Regions from separate parts of the Streptomyces sp. NPDC048106 genome, predicted to be linked through region 2. Evidence: riboswitches for the same ligand, from Rfam matches in the RefSeq annotation. Region 2 holds a riboswitch; the other holds the start of a gene.

What was found. A riboswitch is a leader RNA that binds a small molecule or an ion and turns the genes downstream of it on or off. The one in region 2 is predicted to bind S-adenosylmethionine.
Region 1: linked by a shared signal. The riboswitch ahead of thrC (threonine synthase) and the one ahead of AB0927_RS04935 (aminotransferase class V-fold PLP-dependent enzyme) in region 2 are both predicted to bind S-adenosylmethionine.

Annotation. Positions count from the first base shown of each region.
Region 1 covers NZ_JBEZND010000056.1:34,342-37,541, reverse strand. Annotated here, with positions in the region: gene AB0927_RS36900 (MoaD/ThiS family protein) at 411-689, opposite strand; gene thrC (threonine synthase) at 686-1,969, opposite strand; SAM riboswitch class I at 1,988-2,157, opposite strand; gene AB0927_RS36890 (glucosyl-3-phosphoglycerate synthase) at 2,307-3,200, shown strand, end outside.
Region 2 covers NZ_JBEZND010000004.1:52,007-55,206, forward strand. Annotated here, with positions in the region: gene AB0927_RS04925 (cytochrome bc complex cytochrome b subunit) at 1-338, shown strand, start outside; gene trpD (anthranilate phosphoribosyltransferase) at 461-1,525, shown strand; SAM riboswitch class IV at 1,608-1,724, shown strand; gene AB0927_RS04935 (aminotransferase class V-fold PLP-dependent enzyme) at 1,889-3,200, shown strand, end outside.

The sequences.
Region 1 (3,200 bases), on a different contig from region 2:
TCCGCACTTCGCGGACCCGGGTCAGACCTCACCCCCAATTCGGCGGGGGCGTGCGCCGGAACGCGTCGACCGCGGCTGAATGTATCTGTCCAACTGCCGTCTGCAACAGGTCAATTGGACGAGAATTCTGGACGCGAACGATCCGGAATGTGGGGAGAATTCATCTGAATTCAGGGCAAGTCGGGCCCCGTAAAAGACGCAAAAGCCGCGGAAAGCCCGTGCATTTTGGCTACTTCTTATCGGGCCCGCGGAAGGGAATCGAGGGGTCCCCCTCGATGGCTCGGGGGCGCGTTCCCCAACTCTACCGCGCTCAATCACACAGAATTGCCCCCTCCGCTTCTCTCACGGAGAGGGCAATCCTAGACACCTTCGGTGACCGTCATTACCCAAGGTAATGATCGATCATCCGGTCAGCAGCCGCCGGCCACCGCCGGGATGATGGAGACGCCCGCGCCGTCCGGAGTGACGGTCTCCAGGCCCTGCTCGAAACGGACGTCGTCGTCGTTGACGTAGACGTTCACGAACCGGCGCAGCTTGCCCTGGTCGTCCAGGACGCGGGCGGCGATGCCGGTGTGGTTCTTCTCCAGGTTCTCGATGACCTCGCCGAGGGTGGTGCCCTCGGCGGCGACCTCGGCCTGTCCGCCGGTGTAGGTACGCAGGATGGTGGGGATGCGAACGGTCACGCTCATGCGAGGCCAGCCTCTCGGAAGGAGTCCAGGGTCGGACGGATGGTGGCGGTCAGGCCGGTGCCGGCCACCGCGTCGAGGGTCTTCAGGCCGTCGCCGGTGTTGAGGACGACGGTGGTCTTCGCCGGGTCGAGCAGGCCGTTCTCGATGAGCTTCTTCGTCACGCCGACGGTCACGCCGCCCGCCGTCTCGGCGAAGATGCCCTCGGTGCGGGCCAGCAGCTTGATCGCGGCCACGACCTGCTCGTCCGTCACGTCCTCCACGGCGCCGCCGGTGCGCCGGGCGATGTCCAGGACGTAGGGGCCGTCGGCCGGGTTGCCGATGGCGAGGGACTTGGCGATGGTGTCCGGCTTCTGGGGCCGCACCACGTCGTGGCCCGCCTTGAAGGCCGTCGACACCGGCGAGCAGCCCTCGGCCTGGGCGCCGAAGATCTTGTACGGCCGGTCCTCGACCAGGCCCAGCTTGATCAGCTCCTGGAGCCCCTTGTCGATCTTGGTGAGCTGGGAGCCGGAGGCGATCGGCACCACGATCTGGTCGGGCAGCCGCCAGCCGAGCTGCTCGCAGATCTCGTACGCCAGGGTCTTGGAGCCCTCGGCGTAGTACGGCCGCAGGTTCACGTTGACGAAGCCCCAGCCCTCGCCGGCCGGGTCGCCGATCAGCTCGGAGCAGAAACGGTTCACGTCGTCGTAGTTGCCCTCGATGCCGACGAGTTCACCGCCGTAGACCGCGGCCATGACGATCTTGCCCTGCTCCAGGTCGTGCGGGATGAAGACGCAGGAGCGCAGGCCCGCGCGGGCGGCGGCGGCGCCGACGGCGCCGGCCAGGTTGCCGGTGGAGGAGCAGGACAGGGTGGTGAAGCCGAAGGCGCGCGCCGCCTCCAGGGCCTGGGCGACCACCCGGTCCTTGAAGGAGTGCGTCGGGTTGCCGGAGTCGTCCTTGACGTACAGACCGCCGGTGACGCCGAGTTCGCGGGCCAGGTTGTCGGCCTGGACGAGCTTGGTCCAGCCGGGGTTGATGTTCGGCTTCTTGGCCACGTCGGCCGGGACCGGCAGCAGCGGGGCGTAGCGCCAGATGTTGGCGGGGCCGCCCTCGATCAGCTTGCGCAGCTCTTCGGTGTCGTAGGCGGAGAAGTCATAGGCGATCTCCAGCGGGCCGAAACACTCCTCGCAGGCGAAGACCGGGCCGAGCGGCACGCGGTGGCCGCACTCGCGACAGCTCAGCGCCGCGGCGGGACCGAGATCGACGGTGGGAGTTTCGGAGGTTGCAACTGTCTGCACAGCCATGGGAGGCGAGGCCCTTTCTCCTCATCTTCCTCACGACGCACCTCGCCGTGAGACGGAATTGGCACCTTCCCTAGCCGGGAGCCTCGCTGCTCGAAGCGTCGAAAAGTCGAAACGTTCGAAGACGAGAACCGGCTGGAGGGTTGCCGGGGCTTCATCGGGCCGTGTCCCTCTGCCCCTCTGGATGAGCGGTATTCGATTGTGTCCGCCAGATGCGGCGGTGTCCGCGCGCGACCCCCGACATGCGATGGTCATCGGCGTTGCTCAAGACTGTAACCGAAGGCCTGGAGAGTTGAGATAGTCGTCCGTACCGCGAGACGAACGTGAGGAGCCGGGGACCGTGCTGGAAGAAGTCGAGCGCTGGATGGGCAACCGCTCCTGGTCCGTGCGCGACCGTCCCTTGCACCAGGTCCTGGCGGCCAAACAGCGCACCGGCCAGACCATCAGCGTGGTCCTGCCCGCGCTCGACGAGGAGGAGACCGTCGGCGAGATCGTCGCGGCGATCCGGCGCGATCTGGTGGAGCGGGTGCCGCTCGTCGACGAGGTGCTGGTGATCGACTCGGGCTCCACCGACCGCACCTCCGAGGTCGCCGCCGCGGCGGGCGCGCGGGTGGTGCACCGGGACGCGATCCTGCCCCGGATACCCGCGGTGCGGGGCAAGGGCGAGGTGCTGTGGCGCTCGCTGCTCGTCGCCACCGGGGACATCATCTGCTTCGTCGACGCGGACCTCAGGGAGTTCTCCTCCGACTTCGTCCTCGGCATCGTCGGCCCGCTGCTCACCGAGCCGGACGTGCAGCTCGTCAAGGCGATGTACGACCGCCCGCTCGCCGGGACGGCGGGACAGGGCGGCCGGGTCACCGAGCTGATGGCGCGTCCGCTGCTCAACATGCACTGGCCGCAACTGGCGGGCTTTGTGCAGCCGCTGGGCGGCGAGTACGCGGCCCGGCGCTCGCTCCTCGAACAGCTGCCGTTCCCGGTCGGGTACGGCGTGGAGCTGGGCATGCTGGTGGACGCCCTGCACCTGGTGGGCTTGGACGCGCTGGCCCAGGTGGACGTCGGCGTGCGCAGGCACCGGCACCAGGACGGGCAGGCGCTCGGCCGGATGGCGGCGGCCATCTACCGCACGGCCCAGCTACGACTGGCCCGCGGCCACCTGGTGCGCCCCGCGCTCACCCAGTTCGAGCGGGGCGTGTCCGGCTTCGAGCCGCGCACCTACACGGTGGACACCGAGGAG
Region 2 (3,200 bases):
TCACCAAGCGGATCTGCCTCGGCCTCCAGCGCCGCGACCGCGACAAGGTGCTGCACGGTCGCGAGACCGGCATCATCAAGCGGCTGCCGCACGGTGAGTTCATCGAGGTGCACGAGCCGCTGAGCCAGGAGCAGCTGCACACGCTCACCGCGCACACGCAGTACGCGCCCGCCGAGATCGGCCCGCTGGTCGACGAGAACGGTGTCGAGCGCAAGGTGAAGGCCTCGGAGAAGCTCCGGGCGAAGATGTCCAACGCCTACTACGGCGAGGACAACCAGATCCCGAAGCCGACCACGGAGGAGTACAGGGAGATCACGAGCGGCCACGGCCACCACTGATCCCCGCGTCGCCACGCCACAGAAGGGCCCCGTCCGCACCCCGGACGGGGCCCTTCCCCGTGTCCGGGGCTCGATAAGGTGGTGAACGAGTTTCCACCATCGTGTACACCAAGGAGCGGCTGATGAGCGCTGTGACCCCCGCTGGCGGCGACACCGCGGCGGGCCGCTCCTGGCCCGCCCTGCTGAACGGCCTGCTGACCGGCGAGAACCTGTCCGCCGACGACACCGCGTGGGCGATGGACCTGATCATGCGCGGCGAGGCGACGGACGCCCAGATCGCCGGGTTCATGGTGGCGCTGCGCGCCAAGGGCGAGACCGTCGAGGAGATCTCCGGGCTCGTGCGCACCATGTACGAGCACGCGAACGTGATCGAGGTGCCGGGTCCGGCCGTCGACATCGTCGGCACCGGCGGCGACGGCGCCAAGACGGTGAACATCTCCACCATGTCCGCGATCGTGGTCGCGGGCACCGGCGCCAAGGTGGTCAAGCACGGCAACCGCGCCGCGTCCTCCGCCTCCGGCTCCTCCGACGTCCTGGAGAAGCTCGGCATCAACCTCCAGCTGACCCCGAAGCGCGTCGCCGAGGTCGCCGAGGAGGCCGGCATCACCATCTGCTTCGCGGTGAAGTTCCACCCCTCGCTGCGCCATGTCGCCGCCGCCCGCGGTCAGTTGGGCATCCGTACGACCTTCAACGTGCTCGGTCCGCTGACCAACCCGGCCAAGGTGCGCGCCCAGGCGGTGGGCGTCGCCGACCCGCGCATGGCGCCCGTGGTGGCCGGCGTCTTCGCCGAGCGCGGCAACTCCGCGCTGGTCTTCCGGGGCGACGACGGTCTGGACGAGCTGACCGTCACCGCCACCTCCCGGGTGTGGGTGGTGCGGGACGGCAAGGTCTCGGAGGAGGTCTTCGACCCGCGGGACGTCGGCATCGAGCTGGCCCCCGTGGAGGCCCTGCGCGGCGCGGACGCCGCGTACAACGCGGAGGTGGCCCGCCGGCTGCTGGACGGCGAGCGGGGCGCCGTACGGGACGCGGTGCTGCTGAACTCGGCGGCGGCCCTGACTGCCCTGGAGCCGGCCGACGCCCCGCTCACCGAGCAGTTGCGCGCGGGGATGGCGAAGGCCGCGGAGTCCATCGACTCGGGCGCGGCGAAGCGGTCCCTGGAGCGCTGGGTGGCCGCCAGCCACGCGTGACGGCCCCCGCTCGACGGTCGATCGTCCCGCGATCCGGACACGGGTTGCGGGACGTCGATCTTCTCGCGTACGTTCCGTACCAGGTCATGAGTGACAGTCATGAGGCCCCGGCCGACTGTCCGGCAACCCTCCGTCCGTGGCGGGGTGCCCCGGGTGAGGACCAGGCCGTAGGCAGCGAGGTCTACGGCAAGCGCGGATCCCTCGGACGCTTCCAGCGGCGTCGGGCCAGGGATCCTGGTCGTACGAGGGAGCCCCCCGTGAGCAAGCGAATGCGCTAGGGCCGCCGAGCCCCGCTTCCGCGCACCCTTTTCACCTTTTCCGTGCGCCGTCCCTTCGGCGTACGTCCTTCACGGGAGTCACCCCATGTCTGTCGCCACGCCTGTCTCCGCCGTTGCCGCCGACCAGTCGATCTGTCCGCCGCTGCCCGTTCTGGGGCGGGATGTCACCGTCCCGCTCGTCACCGGTGGCAGCATCACCTACGCGGCCCTCGACTACGCGGCCAGCGCCCCCGCCCTCCAGCGCGTCTGGGACGACGTGGCCGCCTACGCGCCGTACTACGGCAGCGTCCACCGGGGCGCCGGGTACCTCTCCCAGTTCTCCACCGACCTGTTCGAGAAGGCCCGCCGCACGGTCGCGGAGTTCCTCGGCTGCCGCGCCGACGACCAGGTGGTCTTCACCCGCTCGACCACGGACTCGCTGAACCTGCTGGCCCGGGCGGTCCCGGCCGGCTGCCGGGTCTTCGTCTTCGAGACCGAGCACCACGCCTCGCTGCTGCCCTGGCAGGACGCCCAGGTCACCTACCTGGACGCGCCGCGCAGCCCGCGGCAGGCCGTCGAGACGCTGGAGCGGGCCCTCGCCGACCGGGACCCGTACGGCCCGGCCCTGGTCTGCGTCACCGGCGCCTCCAACGTCACCGGGGAGCTGTGGCCGGTGCGCGAGCTGGCCGCCGCCGCGCACGCCCACGGCGCCCGGATCGTCCTGGACGCCGCCCAGCTGGTCCCGCACCACCCGGTGTCCCTGGTGGACCTGGACGTCGACTGGGTCGCCTTCTCCGGGCACAAGCTGTACGCCCCGTTCGGCGCGGGTGTGCTGGCCGGCCGCGCCGACTGGCTGCGGGACGCCGAGCCCTACCTCGCGGGCGGCGGCGCCAGCCGCCGGGTCGCCCGGCGCGCGGACGGGGGAGTGGAGGTGGAGTGGCACGAGGACGCCGCCCGGCACGAGGCGGGCTCCCCGAACGTCATCGGCGCCTACGCCGTCGCCTCCGCCTGCGCCGCCCTCACCGAGGCCGGCTGGGAGTCGCTGGTCGCCCGTGAGCGGTACCTGATCGACCGGGTGCGCACGGGTCTCGCCGGGATCCCCCAGGTCAGGGTCCTGTCGCTGTTCGGCGACGACGCCCCGCGGGTCGGCGTGATCTCCTTCGTGGTGGACGGCTGGAACAGCTCCCACTTCGCCGCCGCCCTCTCCGCCGAGTACGGCATCGGCGTCCGCGACGGCCTCTTCTGCGCCCACCCCCTGCTGCGCACCCTGCTCGGTACTGCCCCCGAGGCCCCGGCCGAGTGCGGCGCCCCGTCCCTGAACGCCATCCGCGCGAGCTTCGGCGCGGGCACCCCGGACGAGCACGTGGACCGCTTCGTCACCGCGGTACGACGGCTGGTGACCGAGGGCGCGCAGTGGA